DNA from 3 places in the Mesorhizobium sp. M0306 genome. Region 2 is predicted to be linked to each of the others. Evidence: riboswitches for the same ligand, from Rfam matches in the RefSeq annotation. Region 2 holds a riboswitch; each other region holds the start of a gene.

What was found. A riboswitch is a leader RNA that binds a small molecule or an ion and turns the genes downstream of it on or off. The one in region 2 is predicted to bind cobalamin.
Region 1: it holds a riboswitch for cobalamin, as region 2 does, so the genes downstream of both, metE (5-methyltetrahydropteroyltriglutamate--homocysteine S-methyltransferase) here and NKI95_RS04920 (CbtB domain-containing protein) in region 2, are expected to answer to the same signal.
Region 3: it holds a riboswitch for cobalamin, as region 2 does, so the genes downstream of both, NKI95_RS19540 (DUF1636 family protein) here and NKI95_RS04920 (CbtB domain-containing protein) in region 2, are expected to answer to the same signal.

Annotation. Positions count from the first base shown of each region.
Region 1 is NZ_JAMYRY010000020.1:23,068-28,711, forward strand. It holds gene NKI95_RS23310 (dihydrodipicolinate synthase family protein) at 1-17, shown strand, start outside; gene metE (5-methyltetrahydropteroyltriglutamate--homocysteine S-methyltransferase) at 370-2,715, opposite strand; cobalamin riboswitch at 2,811-3,011, opposite strand; gene NKI95_RS23320 (hypothetical protein) at 3,568-3,822, shown strand; gene NKI95_RS23325 (helix-turn-helix transcriptional regulator) at 4,140-4,973, opposite strand; gene NKI95_RS23330 (MFS transporter) at 5,036-5,287, opposite strand; gene NKI95_RS23335 (transposase) at 5,577-5,644, shown strand, end outside.
Region 2 is NZ_JAMYRY010000002.1:10,279-15,922, forward strand. It holds gene NKI95_RS04910 (MFS transporter) at 1-731, shown strand, start outside; gene NKI95_RS04915 (aromatic ring-hydroxylating oxygenase subunit alpha) at 710-1,864, opposite strand; cobalamin riboswitch at 2,043-2,240, shown strand; gene NKI95_RS04920 (CbtB domain-containing protein) at 2,277-2,456, shown strand; gene NKI95_RS04925 (CbtA family protein) at 2,472-3,239, shown strand; gene cobU (bifunctional adenosylcobinamide kinase/adenosylcobinamide-phosphate guanylyltransferase) at 3,232-3,753, shown strand; gene cobO (cob(I)yrinic acid a,c-diamide adenosyltransferase) at 3,755-4,378, shown strand; gene NKI95_RS04940 (cupin domain-containing protein) at 4,897-5,349, opposite strand; tRNA gene NKI95_RS04945 (tRNA-Leu) at 5,629-5,644, shown strand, end outside.
Region 3 is NZ_JAMYRY010000014.1:25,769-31,412, reverse strand. It holds gene cobN (cobaltochelatase subunit CobN) at 1-394, opposite strand, end outside; gene cobW (cobalamin biosynthesis protein CobW) at 414-1,454, opposite strand; gene NKI95_RS19540 (DUF1636 family protein) at 1,451-1,885, opposite strand; cobalamin riboswitch at 1,924-2,127, opposite strand; gene NKI95_RS19535 (winged helix-turn-helix domain-containing protein) at 2,157-3,356, opposite strand; gene NKI95_RS19530 (NADH-quinone oxidoreductase subunit A) at 3,692-4,057, shown strand; gene NKI95_RS19525 (NuoB/complex I 20 kDa subunit family protein) at 4,048-4,629, shown strand; gene NKI95_RS19520 (NADH-quinone oxidoreductase subunit C) at 4,635-5,237, shown strand; gene NKI95_RS19515 (NADH-quinone oxidoreductase subunit D) at 5,238-5,644, shown strand, end outside.

The sequences.
Region 1 (5,644 bases), on a different contig from region 2:
CGGATGTCAACCGGTGAACAGCGAACCCGGCGGCCAGTGAAGGAACCTGTCATGTATGTACCCGCGCATTTCGATGAACCGAGCCGAGAAGTCCTTTACGAACTGATCGAGAACAGCGCACTTGGCATGCTGATAACCCATGGCCGGATGCGGTCTCGACGCCAATCAAATCCCCTTCGACCTCGACACGTCACAGGGAGAAAACGGTTCCCTTTATTCCTGCGCGATTAGTACACGTGCCGAAGGAAAGTGCACTTTCTCGCTCGAGTGACTTATTTCAAAGGATGTGATCGCGTTTTGGCACATTCACGGCCCACATGCGGCAGCCGCTAACTCACCACATGGTGAGCAACCAGGAAACCTTCCGGCCTACACTTTCTCCCGGAGCGCGCGTGCTGCAGCAACCATGTTCATGAGGGCAGGGCGGACCTCCTCCCACTTGCGGGTTTTGAGGCCACAGTCCGGGTTTACCCACAGTTGGGCATCGGACAGTCGCTCGCGGGCAAGCATGACGAGATCCGAAATCTCGCCGACTTCCGGGACGCGTGGTGAGTGAATGTCGTAGACTCCGGGCCCGATTTCATTCGGATATTTGGAGCTCGTGAAGGCGTCCAGCAGTTCCATTTTCGAGCGCGACGTCTCAATCGAAATGACATCCGCATCCATTTCAGCGATCGCGTCGATGATCTCGTTGAACTCCGAATAGCACATGTGGGTATGGATTTGAGTCGCGTCCTTTACACCCGTTGAAGCGATCCGGAAGCATTCGACAGCCCAGTCGAGATAGTCGTTCCAATCAGACTGGCGCAGTGGCAATCCTTCGCGAAACGCGGCCTCATCGATCTGGATCATCCTTGCGCCGGACCATTCGAGATCCGTCACTTCGTCGCGGATCGCGAGCGCGATCTGGCGGCATGCTTCGGAGCGGGGTACGTCGTCGCGAACAAATGACCAGTTGAGAATGGTCACTGGGCCTGTGAGCATTCCCTTCACAGGGTTTTCCGTAAGCGACTGGGCGAACTGCCACCAGCGCAGCGTCATCGGATTGGGCCTCGATACGTCGCCGAAGATGATGGGGGGACGCACGTAACGCGACCCATAGCTCTGCACCCAGGCATGCTGGGTGAAGGCGAAGCCGGACAGCTGCTCGCCGAAATGCTGTACCATGTCGTTTCGTTCGAACTCACCGTGCACCAGCACGTCCAGCCCGATCTCTTCCTGCCACCGAATTGCAGCCTCGATCTCCTTCTTCAGGTAGGTCTCGTAGTCGACATAGCTCAGCTGGCCCTTCGCATGAGCGGCCCGCGCCCTGCGTACCTGCGGCGTCTGCGGGAAGGACCCGATGGTCGTCGTCGGGAACGGCGGCAGCCCGAGCGTGCCGGCCTGGACTCTGGAGCGCTCGGCAAAAGCGCTCTCTCGTCGCTTCATGCTGTCGTCAATGCTGGCGATCCGCCCCTCAACCAGCGGGTCATGGATCTTCGTGGATGTCACGCGAGTGGCGGCAGCCTCGGCAGACGCTTTCAACGCGCCTGCCACCGCATCCCTGCCTTGGGACAGGGCCCGGGCAAGCAACACCAACTCGTCGGTCTTCTGGGCCGCGAAGGCGAGCCACGACCTGATGTCCGCGTCGAGTTCCGTCTCCATGCGGAGGTCGATCGGCACATGCAGCATCGAGCAAGAAGGCGCGATCTCGACGCGGTCCAAGGGCCAGCCGGCGACGATCGGTTTGATGCGGTCGAGAATGGCGGGCAGGTTCGCACGCCAGACGTTGCGGCCATCGATCAAGCCAAGCGAGAGCACCAGATCCTTCGGTGCGAGCCGACCCACCGTTTCCAGCTGCTCGGGAGCGCGCACGAGATCAATATGCAGCCCGGCCAGGGGCAGAGAAACCGCGGTTTCGAGATTGTCTCCCAGCGGCCCGAAATAGGTAGCCAGCATGATCTTCAGCTCGGGCGCGGCTTTCGACAGCTGGCCATAGGCGAATTCGAACGCAGCTCGTTCGTTCGGGTTCAGATCGAGGACAAGCGCTGGCTCATCGATCTGCACCCAGTCGGCTCCAGACAGCTTCAGCCTCTGCAGGAGTTGCTCGTAGACGGGCAGCAGCCGCGGCAGGAGCGCGATGGGATCGAATCCTTCGGCAGGCGATTTCGCCAGCTTGAGGAAGGTGATCGGTCCAAGGATGACTGGGCGTGTGTGAACGCCGAGAGCTTTAGCCTCGATGAAGTAATCGACCGGTTTCGTCGACGAGAGGGCGAACGTCTGATCATCGTTGAGTTCCGGCACAATGTAGTGATAGTTGGTGTCAAACCACTTGGTCATTTCCATCGCGGTTACATCAGACCGATGAGCCGCCTGCTGGTGACCAGCGTGTCGACAATCCTCCGTCTGACCCTGGTTGCCCCGCGCCATTGCGAAGTAGATGTCAAGTGGAACCTCGCCGCTATTCCAGCCGTAACGGGATGGAACGGCGCCGACCATGGCTGCGGTGTCGAGCACATGGTCGTAGAGCGAGAAGTCGTTCGACGGGATTTTCGACACGCCGCGATCGTGCTGCTCCTCCCAGCTAGCGGCACGGAGCGCCTTCGCGGTCGTGAGAAGGTCGGCAGCGGACGATTTTCCGGACCAGTAGCTTTCAAGCGCGAATTTCAGTTCTCGCCGACGACCGAAGCGGGGCACGCCGAGCGTTGCTACAGGAATTTGCTGAGAGATAGTCATGCCAGACCCCGATGGTTGGGGCGTCGGTGACAAGGAAGGCGCTAGCAGGCCGGCACGAACGCTAGGCTGCAGCGGCCACCGAGACACCCCGCCCGTGGACGTAATTCGCCGTGGCAGGTCTCCTGGCTCGCGGGGTCATAGCCTCTACCCGTCTTCCCAAGGCTATTCGCCTCAGTGACATGAGTGGGGTTGGCTCGCCGCTAACAGTTGCGGGGGCAGCGCCGGCATCGCACCGGCTTCCCTCTTAGCTCCGCTGCGGCAGCGCCGTACGGAGAACCACGACGCGGGAGACAATTACAGCAGTTCGCTTCATTGTCAACGCCGCATAAAGAAATGTTTATGTCGTTATGTTAAATTTCCGTTGGCATGTTCCAAAGGTCGCCTCGAAAGCGAAAACTGTGGAAGCCTTGAGCGGCCGGTAAATCAAAGCAATGACGCACGGCGCCCTTGTCCAGGAGGATAGGAGTTCGTCGGCTGCCGGCAGCAAACATACCGGCAAGCGCCGTGGTGCTGCTTAGCGCATCACGCGAACCACCTCGGCGTCGAACTTCGGCTCCGAGGTTCCGACCGCTTCGTTGGTGATCTGCTCGCGACCATATTCGGCTCAATGGCGAGGCTGTTGCCCATGTGGAAGCTGTTGGCCGTGATGCCCTCGGTGATATGACACAACGATTTCGGGGGGGGGCACACCGAGGCCAGGCGCAGCGGCGTGTTGCGAAGTGATCGAGGCCAATGTCTCGAACTGCTTGTTCGCAGCCCACCGGCTCAAGGTAACCCGGCTCAAACCACCGGGCTAGCTCAAGTCCTGTCCAAATGAGGCCTGAGCGGCAAATCGTCGTGCACGCGCACGGTTTGGCGTTCGATCTTGTGATGCGTCTTGGGCGGACAATCGCCACGGTGCAGCGCGCAGAAGCGGTCCCCAATTGGGAAGCCGAGGGCGGTGAGGGCAAGCCAGCGCCACAGGCGGAAGGGGACTTGGACCTGTTTGCCCTGCTGGACCACAAGTTCGCGACACAGGGCCTCAAGGAGAAGACCAAGAGTGATTATGCGCGGGACCTCGCCAAATTCATCAAAAGCAGCGGGCAGTCAAAGTTCGGCGCCGATTGACATGGAGATAGCCATCGCGGCGGACCGCCCAGGCGGACCGCAAGCCGGAATACAACCGGGTGCAGGCGGCCAAGCTCGTCCACAAGATGGCGTCGGGCACACACCGGCGATGGGAGAGCGGACCGTGGAGTGCAGGAACTTCACGCCTATCCACGCTCCCGTGGACGTGTCCTGCGGCACATCGGCAGCGATATTGAGGAGGCAGTTGAGCTTCTGGTCGAGCACTCTTACCTGCCACTACCTACGCTTAACGTCATCTCGTACTGAAAACGCACCACGCAAGGTCGAGATGTAACATGCGCCCTTCGTGGATGGTTCTAAGCTTCCTCGGGCGCGGTCAATCTGTGATAACGGTCGCTTGGAACCTCCATCACCGCGACGCGATCAAGGTTGGCGTATCGCGCTCGGTAGTAGCCTTCTTCCTCCACTTCGGCGAAACTACACTGGGGAACGTCAAAGGTCGCAGCTTCCAATCCGAAGAAAGTCGTAGCGGTTTCTTCATCCAAGAAGTTCCACTCATCTTCTCCGTCGTCATATGTGACGCGAACATAGGAGGCCATGCGCACGGCTTCCTGATCACCCATCTCTGCGATGATGGCATCGCATTCTTTCTTCAGCTTTCCTGAAACCTCACCCTTATCCCAGTCATCCAAAGCCCGATAGATTTCTGGATGATAATACTCTGGCATCTCCTCTACATCGTCACCGATAAGCTCAATGGTGCGGACATATTGCGGATTTATCAAGAGTATTTTGTTGTCAAGGCTCCAACAATACAGCCATGGCCTGCTTGTGTTATTTCTGCGCAGATTATGAAGTTCCTTCAACTGACGTAAAATCGATTCACGCGCCTTTTCATCGATAGGATATTGGCGGCTGCCAACAGTCGTCTTGATTCTGAGCGTGCCGTATCGCGTTTCGGCATCGGCAATTGCAAACGGGCTCGTGCGCCACTCCTCGACATCAATCTTCCAGCCCAGCAGCTCCTCGACCGTGCATTTCAACGTGAGACAAAGGTCCTTGATCTGCTCGACGTTCAACTGCGTTTTGCCTGTTTCCCAACGGGCCACAGTCTGTTGCGTCGTTGCCATCTGCTCTGCCAAATCTTTTTGAGTCATGCCCAGTCGAACCCTAAGCTCTTTCATGTTCATAACTCACCTCGCGTGTTCAACACACGCATCGTGGATGAATTAATCTAACACGTCAAGCGTGTTCAAAAATCGCAACATGTGTTTTTAGGGCGTCTTCGAGGCTCCGGCAGCCGTTCGTGACCACTTGCGCAAGACACAGGGCTGGTACACAGCACGAATGGGCGATCAAAAATTACTGCTGCGATGCTCGTCATCAGCCAAGCTGCCGCCGCACCTTCCACTAGGGTGCCAAGGTTCGAAATGAGTGCAGCCGACCATAGCGAACGGAAGGTCTTGTGCTCAAAAGGAACGAGTGAAGATGTTCTCTTCGCCATTGTGGGAAGCCTCGGGATTGACCGCGGGGCTGGATTTGTTTCGCCTCACTCAACTATGGCCTCGCCGTACAAGCCAAGCTGCCACAGTGCGCGCCTGCTAACCCAGAAAACTTGGCGGCCTTACAGGCATGCGCAGGACGTGCGAAGCCGCTCAAATCTCCCCAGATGGTCAGCCATCGAAGACCGGCATCACTTGTCCGTTGAGCGGCTATACGATAATGCTCCGCGCTAAGCAGGAAGCGCCAAAAAATTCGAGCGGCGACTTCATTCTCCTATTCAGGAAGGAACTATGAGGCGGCAGACGCGACCATTCACCGTGGAAATCAAACAAAAGCGCAATTATCAAAAATCCGCACG
Region 2 (5,644 bases):
CGACGCTCGGCATTTTCCTCTACACGCGTTTCGGCATCTATGCCGCGCATGGCGCGGTGGCCGTCTTCGCCATGGCCTTGCTGGCGCTGTTCTGGACTTACCGGCTTGGCGACAACCCGTCGATCCGCCCCGGCAAGACGCGGCCGGTCAATCCGCTGGCCAATATCGGCCGCTTCGTCGCGCAGCCAAGGCTGAGACTCGCCTGGCTGATCGCCTTCGGCCGCTCCTGCTTCTGGACGACGTTCTTCGTCTATGGGCCGTTGTTCATGGTGATCACCGGCGAGGGCAAGCTGGCCGGCGGCCTCTTGGTTTCGGCCGGCAATGCGCTTTTGTTCATGGCCATCTTCTGGGGCAGGGCGGGACGGCGTTTCGGCGGCCGGCGCACCATGACGTTCGCCTATTTCGCCATGTCGGCGACGCTGCTGGCGGCCGGCGCCGTCGGCGAGGCCGCACCGCTCGTCACCGGCGCGTTGCTGCTTTGCGGTGCCCTCTTCACCATCGCGCTCGATGCGCTGGGCTCGACCGCCTTCATGCGCTCGGTGCGCTCGTATGAGCGGGCGCAGATGGCGGCGGTCTACCGTACCTATCTCGACTTTTCCGAGCTGACGCCGCCGCTGGTCTATTCGGTGGTGCTGGCGTTCTTCGGCCTGGGCGCGGTTTTCGCGACGCTCGGCCTGCTGGCGGCAGTCTGCGGCTTCGTCACCTGGCGCTATCTGCCCAAATCGCTTTGATGTTCAAGCGCCGCGTGGCGCTCGCGCACCCAGTTGTGGAAGCGGTGCAAATCATATTCCTCCGGCATCAGCACGCCAGCCTTATGGCGCATCGAGCGCAGGCCCTTCTGGTTGACCTCGCAGATATCAGCATCTTCCTCCAGCATCTGGGTACCGAAGGCGACGATGTTGTCGATATCGGCCGCCGGATCGGCGAGCGCTTCGGGCGAAAAAAGCCATTCGGCGGTGAGTTCGGTCTGCTCCGGCCCAAGCGGCACCAGCCGCACGGTCCTGACATAGTCGACATGACCGACGACGAACATCGACGGCAAGCTGGTGGCATAGGTCTGCCCGGCGGCACGCTCGCTCGGCGTCAGGCCGGAAAAGACCGACCCGTGGACGCGTCCGTCGCGCGACCAGGTTTCGGCCCCGGCCCGCAAGCCGCCGGCAAATTCCGGCGCGTCATTGTCGGCGTGGCGCGCCCATTCGGGGTCGTCGTGCCGGCCCATCAGGCCGCGGCCATAGATCGGCACCAGCCGCGACAGGTCCTTGTGGACGCCGGGGCAGTGCAGGCACTCGTTGAAGTTTTCCCAAAAGATCTTCCAATTGCAGTTTATCACCTTGCGCAGCACATGGCCGCTCAGCAGCGTTTCCAGCGGCCAGTTGGCGAGGTCGCCGGATGCCGGATCGAAGGATGTTTCAGCTGAGCCGGCAACATCCTCGGCGAGGTTGGCGAAGACAAAACCGCGCCACACCGAAAGCGCGACGCGGTAGAGCGGATGATCGGCCTTGTCGAAACCGTCCGGCAGCGATTTCGATGGCACGCGCACCAGATCACCGCGCAGCGAATAGGACCAGGCGTGGTAAGGGCAGGTGATGAGCCGCGCCTTCAGCCGGCCTTCGCTCTGCTGGCAAAGCTGCGAGCCACGATGCCGGCAGGTGTTGTGGAAGGCGCGCAATTCGCCGGTCTCGTCGCGCAGCACGACGACCTCCTGCGTGCCTATGCGGAACGTTCTGAAAGCCAGCGGCTGGGCAAGGTCGGCCTCGCGGCAGACCAGCAGCCAGTTGCGATACCAGATGGCCTCGAGATCGCGCTGGTAGGCTGCGATGTCCCAATAGGCCGATGACGGCAGCGTCGGCTCGGCCCGCGTCAGACCGTTGTAGGACCGCGCTCATTCGGGCTGGGTTGCATGCCGGCTTCTTCCCCATCCGCCAGCCGACACCCGGCGGTAAAAATTGTCAATCGCGGCGCCGGCCGGGCAGCTTGGCGAGGCGGCGCATTCGCCACACGATCCGGCGGAATTTGGTTTGCCGGGCGCGGCGATTCTGCCTATAGTCGCTGATGTCGTCGGTTCCGTTTGGAACCAAGAGGGAATGCGGTGCGGGCGAAATTGTTTGCCCAATGCCGTGGCTGCCCCCGCAACTGTGTGCGGTAGTCCTCTCCATATGCCACTGAAGGTTCGCCTTCGGGAAGGTGGGGAAGGACGCTGATCCGCGAGCCAGGAGACCTGCCGGCGACAGGAAACTGACTTCTATGCCCTCGGGTGGAGGGCGAAAGGACAAGACATGAATACCGCATCCGTCTCGCTCGGCGCTTCCGTCTCCTCGCAGTCGCGTTTCATGCAGCTGGCGCTTGCTGCATTCCTCGGCATTTTCGTCATGGGCTTTGTCGGCTTCTCGCATATCGATGCGGTCCACAATGCCGCGCACGACTATCGCCACTCGATGGGCTTTCCCTGCCACTGACAAGGGGCTGACATCATGACATTTTTTCGCAACGTCGTGTTCATCGCGGCGATCGCAGGGCTTGTGGCCGGCGTCGCTCTCGCCTGCATGCAGGCCTATGCCACGGTGCCGCTCATCCTGAAGGCGGAAGTCTATGAACAGGCCGGCGGCGGCCATGACCATGCCGCGTCACCGGCCGAAAACGCCGCGGGCACGACGGCTATGAGCAGCGCCGCGCCGGCTGAAGCAATGGCTCCGGCTGAGGACGAAGGCTGGGCGCCGGCCGACGGTTTCGAACGCTTTGCCTTCAGCGTCGTTGCCAATATCGTCACCGGTATCGGCTTTGCGCTGGTCCTGGTTGCGGTTTCGGAGTTCGCCGGCGGCATCGGCAATTGGCGTCAGGGCCTGTTCTGGGGGCTGGCCGGCTTTGCCGTGTTCACCCTGGCGCCGGGCCTCGGCCTGCCGCCGGAACTGCCGGCGATGCCGGCGGCCGACCTTGTCCAACGCCAGATCTGGTGGTGGGCAACAGTGGTGGCGACCGCGGCCGGTCTCGGCCTTATCGCCTTCCGCAGATCGCTGCCGCTGGCGGTCCTTGCGGTGGCGTTGATCGTCGCGCCGCATATCGTTGGCGCGCCGCAGCCCGACAGTTTCGAGACGGCGATCCCGGAAGGCCTGCACCACCAGTTCGTGGTGGCGGTGACGCTGACCAATCTGGTGTTCTGGCTGGTGCTCGGCGCGGTCGTCGGCGTGGTGCGCGGCCGCTTCACCGGCACGGCGACCAGCCTGCGCGACAGCTTTGCCTGACCGCGCTGCCGGGGCACTGACCCTTATCATCGGCGGGGCGCGCCCCGGCAAGAGCGCGCATGCCGAGAGGCTGGTGAGTGCCTGTCCGGCGCCGTGGAGCTATCTCGCGACGGCGCAAGCCTATGACGAGGAGATGCGCGAACGGATCGCGCTGCACCGCTCGCGCCGCGGTGCCGGCTGGACGACCATCGATGCGCCGCTCGACCTTGCCGGCGCGATCGAGGCGCTGCCTGACGGCCAGCCGGTGCTGATCGACTGCCTGACGCTGTGGCTGACCAACCATATGCTGGCCGAACATGATGTCGAGGCCGAATGCCGAAGGCTGGCGGATGTGCTGTCGCGGCCGCGTGGCCCCTGGTTCGTGGTGTCCAACGAGGTCGGCCAGGGCATCGTGCCGGACAATGCGCTGGCAAGACGGTTTCGCGACGCCGCCGGCCGGCTGAACCAAGACGTCGCCTCTGTCGCGGACATTGTGCTTTTGATGGTGGCGGGGCTGCCGCTCAGGGTGAAATGACATGGCTGATACCGACCACATCGATCCCAAGGACGAGGAACGCCACCGCGCCAAGATGGCCAAGCGCAAGGCGGTGCAGGACGCCGAGGTTGCAGCCAAGACGGTCGAGAAAGGGCTGTTGATCGTCAACACCGGTCCGGGCAAGGGCAAGACCACGGCCGCCTTCGGGCTGGCGCTCAGAATGCTCGGCTACGGCAAGCGCGTCGGCGTCGTCCAGTTCATCAAGGGCAAGTGGCACACCGGCGAGAAGGACGCCTTTGCTGCCTTCGGCGACCGCGTCGTCTGGCACGCGATGGGCGAGGGTTTTACCTGGGAGACGCAGGACCTGAAACGCGACATCGCGGCGGCCGAGGCCGCCTGGGCCAAGGCACTCGAGCTGATGGCCGAGCCGTCGATCAGCCTCGTGGTGCTTGACGAACTCAACATCGCGCTGCGTTACGACTATCTCGACCTCGAAAAGGTGGTCGCAGCGCTGAAGGCGCGTCGCGAGGGCCTGCATGTCGTCGTCACCGGCCGCAACGCCAAGCCGGCGCTGGTCGAGGCAGCCGACCTGGTCACCGAGATGGGCGTGACCAAGCACCACTTTGCCGCCGGCGTGAAGGCGCAGCAGGGGATAGAATTCTGAGGGCTTTGGCGATCAGGCAGAACGTTCAGAGGAAGATCCAACTCGGATGACGCTTGCCGAGGTTGCCCTCGACCTCTCAAGACCTGGGTTCCTCGCCCGCCGCGAAGCGGGGGAGAGGTGGCCGCGAAGCGGCCGGAGAGGGGGCCTTTCGTAGGGCGCAGTCCCCCTCTCCGTCTCGGCTTCGCCGAGCCACCTCTCCCCCACTTTCGTGGGGGCGAGGAACCCAAGCTGGAATAAAGCCGCGTTCCAACGCTGAAGGAGCAACTTTGTTCTTGCTTTGTGCCGGCAGCTATGCTACTAATTTGGTTATGGTGCTAATTGGCTCCAACGACCCGCCTCCCGAGGCGGGTTTTTTGTTTTGGCCCCATTCATGGCAAAATGGCCCAAGCGGAATATGATTCCGTTGCGGCCAATCAGCTTTCGCCGCGTTAGCGGATCTTCTGAATCGACGGTCGCTGAGTTTGACGCACCCCATCGTTCGAGCCTTCAGCCGGTTCAATCAATTCGATCCCGAACTGTCACTTTTTGCTCGGATCGTCCGCCGGGTTGACGTAGGTGATCTTGAATGGCCCCTCGCCATGAACCTGGATAATCGTGTCGCTTGTCGTCCAGGCGAAGTGATTCATTCCGGCCGGCGCGACGCCGAAGCCGCCAGCAGTCAGTTCGACACCTTTCGCCTCGTCGAGCTTATCGCCCATTCCAATATGGAAGTTGCCGGAAAGCACCGTTACGTATTCCGTGGTGGGATGATTATGTGCGGCAATTTTGTAGCCGGCGGGTGTCTTCAACCGCAGCACATAGGCGCCGTCCTTTGAGGGATCTCCAGAGATAACAGCCATTTCAGCGCCAGCGGGAATGACAGCAGGCGCAGGAGCCCATTTGATGTCTTTCGCGTTCATCGGCATGTCATCGGCAAACAGAGGCGCCGTCCCAACAAGCAGCAGTGCCAGGGCAGTGGCAAGCTTGAGCATGACAATCTCCCAGTGGTTCGTAGAGGACGGCGTCGAGTATCGGCGCGCCGATCCCCTTGCCAATTCGAGTCTATCAGGGCGGAGCGCCTCAACGCATCCTGCGAACGGGGGACGCGCATTCGCGGTAGCCGCGGAAGCTGCCGCTAAAAACTTTCCAGGTGAAACGATTTTGTTTGTATCTCTGTAGGTAATAGGCCCTCGCTAGCTTCCAGTGCCAGATTTGTCGACGGCAGAAGACGGCTTGACGGCCTTTGGCTGCCGGCTGAAAAGGGCTGGCCTGCGGACGTGGCGGAAT
Region 3 (5,644 bases), on a different contig from region 2:
GCAGCGTCGAGCCTTCGATCAGCCGCAAATCCTCGTCGTGGCTCTCGCCGGGCAGCAGCGCCAGCTTGATACCGCGATTTCGCGCGATAACGGCGAGCTGGTCGCAGCCATAGCGCCACCACTCATAGCCGCCGAGGATGCGGACCAGAATGACCTTGGCGTGGCGGGCGACGCTGTCGATCCACAGGTCGACGGACATCGGATGGCGCAGGTCGCGCAAGGCGGCGAGCCGCATCGACGGCAGGCGGTGCGCATCTGCCTTCCACGCCGCCGCCAGCCCGGCCAGGTCGCTGTCGGTGAAGGACAGGGCCACGACATCCGCAGGCGTTTGCCTGAGATCGACAGGCTCGGCGAGATCGTCGAGCGAGGCGGATGTGGTGGTGAGGATGTGCATCGCGGCTCGTTACCTGGGGTCAGCCGGCGAGGATACGCTCGATCGCCGGGCGGTTCAGCCCTTTCAGGCCGATGACGACAAGGCGCGAGCGGCGGTCGTCTTCAGCGGTCCAGGCGCGATCGTAATAGTGATTGACGCGCGGACCGACGGCCTGCAGCAGGAGCCGCATCGGCTTGCCGCCGACTTCGACGAAACCTTTGACGCGCAATACGTTTTCTTCCTCCGCCGCCGTGGCGACGCGTAGTGCCAGCTCGTCCGGGTTGGACACGGACGCGATGTCGATGACGAACGAGTCAAAGTCGTCATGTTCGTGGTCGAGCTCGTCGTCGTGATGGGTCTTGCGGTTCTCGATGTCGTCCTCGACGGCGAGGCCGAGGCCGAGCAGCACCGACGGATCGACCTTGCCTTGCGAAGTCGGCACGATCTTCACCGCCCGCGCAACGTGCTTGCCGATGACGGCATTGGCACGGGCCAAGCCGGCTGCGTCCATCAGGTCGCTCTTCGACAGGATGATCAGGTCGGCGCAAGCGAGCTGGTCCTCGAATACTTCCTCGACCGGATCGTCGTGTTCGAGCGTCTCGTCCTGCGCGCGCTGCGCCTGCAGGGCATCCATGTCGTTGGCGACGCGGCCATCAGCCAGCGCCGGCCCGTCGACGACGGCGATGACGCCATCGACCGTGACACGGCTTTTCACCGACGGCCACTGGAAGGCCTGGACCAGCGGCTTGGGCAGGGCCAGCCCGGACGTCTCGATCAGGATATGGTCGACCCTCGGCGTCAGCGACAGGATCTGGTCGAGCGCCGGAACGAAATCGTCGGCCACTGTGCAGCAGATGCAGCCATTGGCCAGTTCGACGATGTTTTCCTCGGGGCAGGTGTCAATGCCGCAGCCCTTCAGGATCTCGCCGTCGATGCCGATGTCGCCGAACTCGTTGACGATGATGGCCAGGCGCTTGCCTTTGGCGTTTTCGAGCAAATGGCGGATCAACGTCGTCTTGCCGGCGCCGAGAAAGCCGGTGACGACGGTGCAGGGAACGCGCGAAAGGGAGGCAGCGGTCATATCGAGTCCTTCAAAAGGTCAAGGGGAGGGATGCGGGCAACCAGGCCGCGCTTCAGGCAATCGGGACGGCCGCGCCATGGAATGAGCCCATCCGTCGAGGTGGCGAACAGCTTTGCGCCGGTCACGAGATCGGCGCCGCTGGTCGCAGTCAGGTCGCCGAAGACGTAACTCCAGCAGCCGTCGCGCAGTATGGCGGCGCTGAGCCGGCGCTTGCAATTGCCGAGGCATTCGACGGTGCGGATTTTGATGTTTTCGCTGGAAGCGGCGCGGCGCGTGTCCTCGGCGAGCAGTTCGCCGGCGCGGGGATGAGCGTCCGAACCGGTCTCGTCACGGCAGGACGAGCAGACGATGACGGTAACTCCGGCCGGGGAATCACCATGGCCGGACAATAAATCCGCTGTCTCAGCCGGAAAACTGCTGTCGCGTTCCAAATCAGGCTCCTTGCCCGGAAAACCCGCCAGGCGATCGGATTCTTATGTCCTAGACGGCAGGTCTCCTGGCTCGCGGGTCATCGCCTGGATGCCGCCTTCCCGGGAATATCCCAGTGGTTTTCGGCCGAGGCTCATCGCTTACAGTTGCGGGGACAGCCGCGGATTTGAAATCGAGATTTCGCACCGCATTCCCTCTTGGCCCTTGCCGTTGCGGGCAGGGGACCGTCTGGAACGGATTTAGGCTTGTGAAGGCAGTCGTGTCAACGCACGTCTATGACGCGGCGATATCTACGAGCGGCCGGCCAAGGTCGCCGGCAGCTGTCACCTCGATGCGCTCAAGCCCGAGCCAACCCTGCATCAGCTTCAATTCCTCGAAGAGTTCGGCAGCGGTTTGTGGCGGGGCGCCGGGCTCCGCATATGCGGCATGGACGCGCAATACGCCGGCCGGACGGTCGGCCCTGAGGTCGACGCGCCCGACGATGCTGTCGCCGAGCAGGAACGGCAGCACATAATAGCCATACCGGCGCTTTTCGGCCGGCGTGTAGATCTCGATGCGGTAGTGGAAGTCGAACAACCGCTCGGTGCGCGACCGCTCGAAGACGACGGGATCGAACGGCGCAAGCAAGGCGCGCGCCTCGATCCTGTGCGGCAAACGGGCGTCCTTGTGGAGATAGGCTGTTTTGCTCCAGCCTTCGACGCTCACCGGCAACAGCTCGCCAGCCTCGACCAGCTCCTCGATGCGGCCCTTGATATCGGCGGGCGAGAGGCGGAAATAGTCGCGCAGGTCGCCTGCCGTCGCGACGCCATGGGCGCGGGCGGAGATACGCAGCAATTCGCGGTGAGCGTCCTCGGGAGCGGGCGCTGGCAGGCTTAGTATTGTTGGCGGCAGCACGCGCTCCGGCAGGTCGTAGAACCGCTCGAAGCCGCGGCGGTGCGCGGTGGTGATGCGGCCGGCCCAGAACAGCCATTCGAAGGCATGCTTGGCATGGCTCCAGCCCCACCAGCCACCCGAGCCCTTCTGGCCTTCGAAAGCCGACGCCGCGATCGGGCCTCGTTCGGCGACCTCGCGATAGATGTCTTCGATATAGGCGGCGTGCTCGCGGCCCCATTTGGCCAGTCCGCTGTACATTTCCTCGCCGCGCTCGGCCCGCTGCATGCGCCAGCGCATCAGCGGATAGGTCTCGACCGGCAGGAAGGAGGCTTCGTGCGCCCAATATTCGAAGACCATGCGCTTCCGCGTTATGGCGGAGTCGTCGAGCAGCGCCAGCTTGTAGGGGCCAAGCCGCGAATAGAGCGGCATATAGTGGGCGCGCACCACGGCGCTGACAGAATCGATCTGCAGCAGTCCGGTACGGGCAAGCACGCGGGCCAGATGCCTGCGGTCGGGCGTACCGGCGGGTCGGGGGTCATTGAATCCCTGTGCCGCCAGCGCGATGCGGCGGGCCATGCGAAGTGAGATTTTTTCCTTCATCAAGGCGGTATCCTGATGATGTTGGACAGAGCAGAGAACCTGCGATTCCGCGCCATGCTAGCAGGGTTTTGGCGGCATCCATGTCAGGAGAGAAAAGTGGAGTAAAAGGTGAAGGAAATCAAACAGGAGCAGATCGGACCAGTTTTCCCGGATATGCCGTCCAGCACCGCGATTTGAACAAGGTTTGACTTGCTTCGCCGAAAGCGCTGCGCTAACCCTCGCCGCGTTGCAGCATAGAGCCTCCTTAAAACGGTTCAGTGGTTAAACTGTCACGCTTCCGCAAGTGGGTCCGGTGCTGTAATCAGAGTGGATTGGCCGCCAACGGAAACTGCAGCATGAACGCACTTTTAGGTTCGTACCTGCCCATCGTCCTGTTCATCGGCGTGGCGCTGATCGTCGGGCTGGCGCTGCTCGCCGCACCGTTCCTGGTGGCCTATCGCAACCCCGATCCGGAAAAGCTTTCGGCCTATGAGTGCGGCTTCAACTCGTTCGACGACGCCCGCATGAAGTTCGATATCCGCTTCTACCTGGTGTCGATCCTGTTCATCATCTTCGACCTGGAGGTGGCCTTCCTATTTCCTTGGGCGGTGTCGTTCAGCAAGATCGGCATGCTCGGTTTCTGGTCGATGATGGTGTTTTTGGCGGTGCTGACCATCGGCTTTGCCTATGAATGGAAGAAAGGGGCGCTGGAATGGGATTGAGCGACAATTCCGGCACGCTCGTCGCGCCGAAGCCCAAAGGTCTCATCGACCCCAACACCGGCAGGCCGGTGGGGGAGGATGATCCGTTCTTCCTGGAGATCAACAACGAGCTGGCCGACAAGGGCTTTCTCGTCACCTCGACCGAGGCGCTGATCACCTGGGCGCGCAGCGGCTCGCTGATGTTCATGACCTTCGGTCTCGCCTGCTGCGCGGTCGAGATGATCCACACCTCGATGCCGCGCTATGACTCGGAGAGGTTCGGTGTCGCGCCGCGCGCGTCTCCGCGCCAGTCCGACATCATGATCGTCGCCGGCACGCTGACCAACAAGATGGCGCCGGCGCTGCGCAAGGTCTACGACCAGATGCCCGAGCCACGCTACGTCATCTCGATGGGCTCCTGTGCCAATGGCGGCGGCTATTATCATTATTCCTATTCGGTGGTGCGCGGCTGCGACCGCATCGTGCCGGTCGACATCTACGTGCCCGGCTGTCCGCCGAGCGCCGAAGCGCTGCTCTACGGCATCCTTCTGCTGCAGAAGAAGATCCGCCGCACCGGCACGATCGAACGGTGAGCGGCATGAGCCAGGCGTTGAACGATCTCTCGACCTATCTCGGCGAGAAGCTGACCGGCCGGATCGGCGAGGCGGTGCTCGCCTATGGCGAACTCACTATCTCGGTCGAGCCGCGCGACCTGATCGAGGTGGTGACCTTCCTGCGCGACGACCCGAAATGCCAGTTCATCTCGATCATCGACGTCTGCGGCGCCGATTATCCGTCGCGGGCAAAGCGCTTCGATGTCGTCTATCATTTGCTGTCGCCGAGGCAGAATATCCGTGTCCGCATCAAGGTCCAGGCCGACGAAGAGACGCTGGTGCCGTCGATCACCGGCATATATCCCGGCGCCGACTGGTTCGAGCGCGAGACCTATGATCTCTACGGCGTGCTGTTTTCGGGCCATCCCGATCTGCGGCGGATCCTGACCGATTACGGCTTCGAGGGTCATCCGCTGCGCAAGGACTTTCCGCTGACCGGCTTCGTCGAGGTGCGCTACGACGACGAGGCCAAGCGCGTCATCTACGAGCCGGTGGAATTGAAGCAGGAATTCCGCAATTTCGATTTTCTGTCCCCATGGGAAGGCACGGATTATGTTCTGCCGGGGGACGAGAAGGCAAAACAGTGAATGGCTGAAACCTCCGTCCGCAACTTCAATATCAATTTCGGCCCGCAACATCCTGCGGCGCATGGCGTTTTGCGCCTCGTGCTGGAGCTCGACGGAGAAGTCGTCGATCGCGTCGATCCGCATATCGGGCTTTTGCATCGCGGCACGGAAAAGCTGATCGAGCACAAGACCTATCTGCAGGCCGTGCCCTATCTCGACCGGCTCGACTATTGCGCGCCGATGAACCAGGAGCATGCCTTCGCGCTTGCCGCGGAGCGGCTGCTCGGTATCGAGGTGCCGAAGCGCGGGCAGCTTATTCGAGTTCTCTACTCCGAGATCGGCCGCATCATGTCGCACATCCTCAATGTGACGACGCAGGCGATGGATGTCGGCGCGCTGACGCCGCCGCTGTGGGGCTTTGTCGAGCG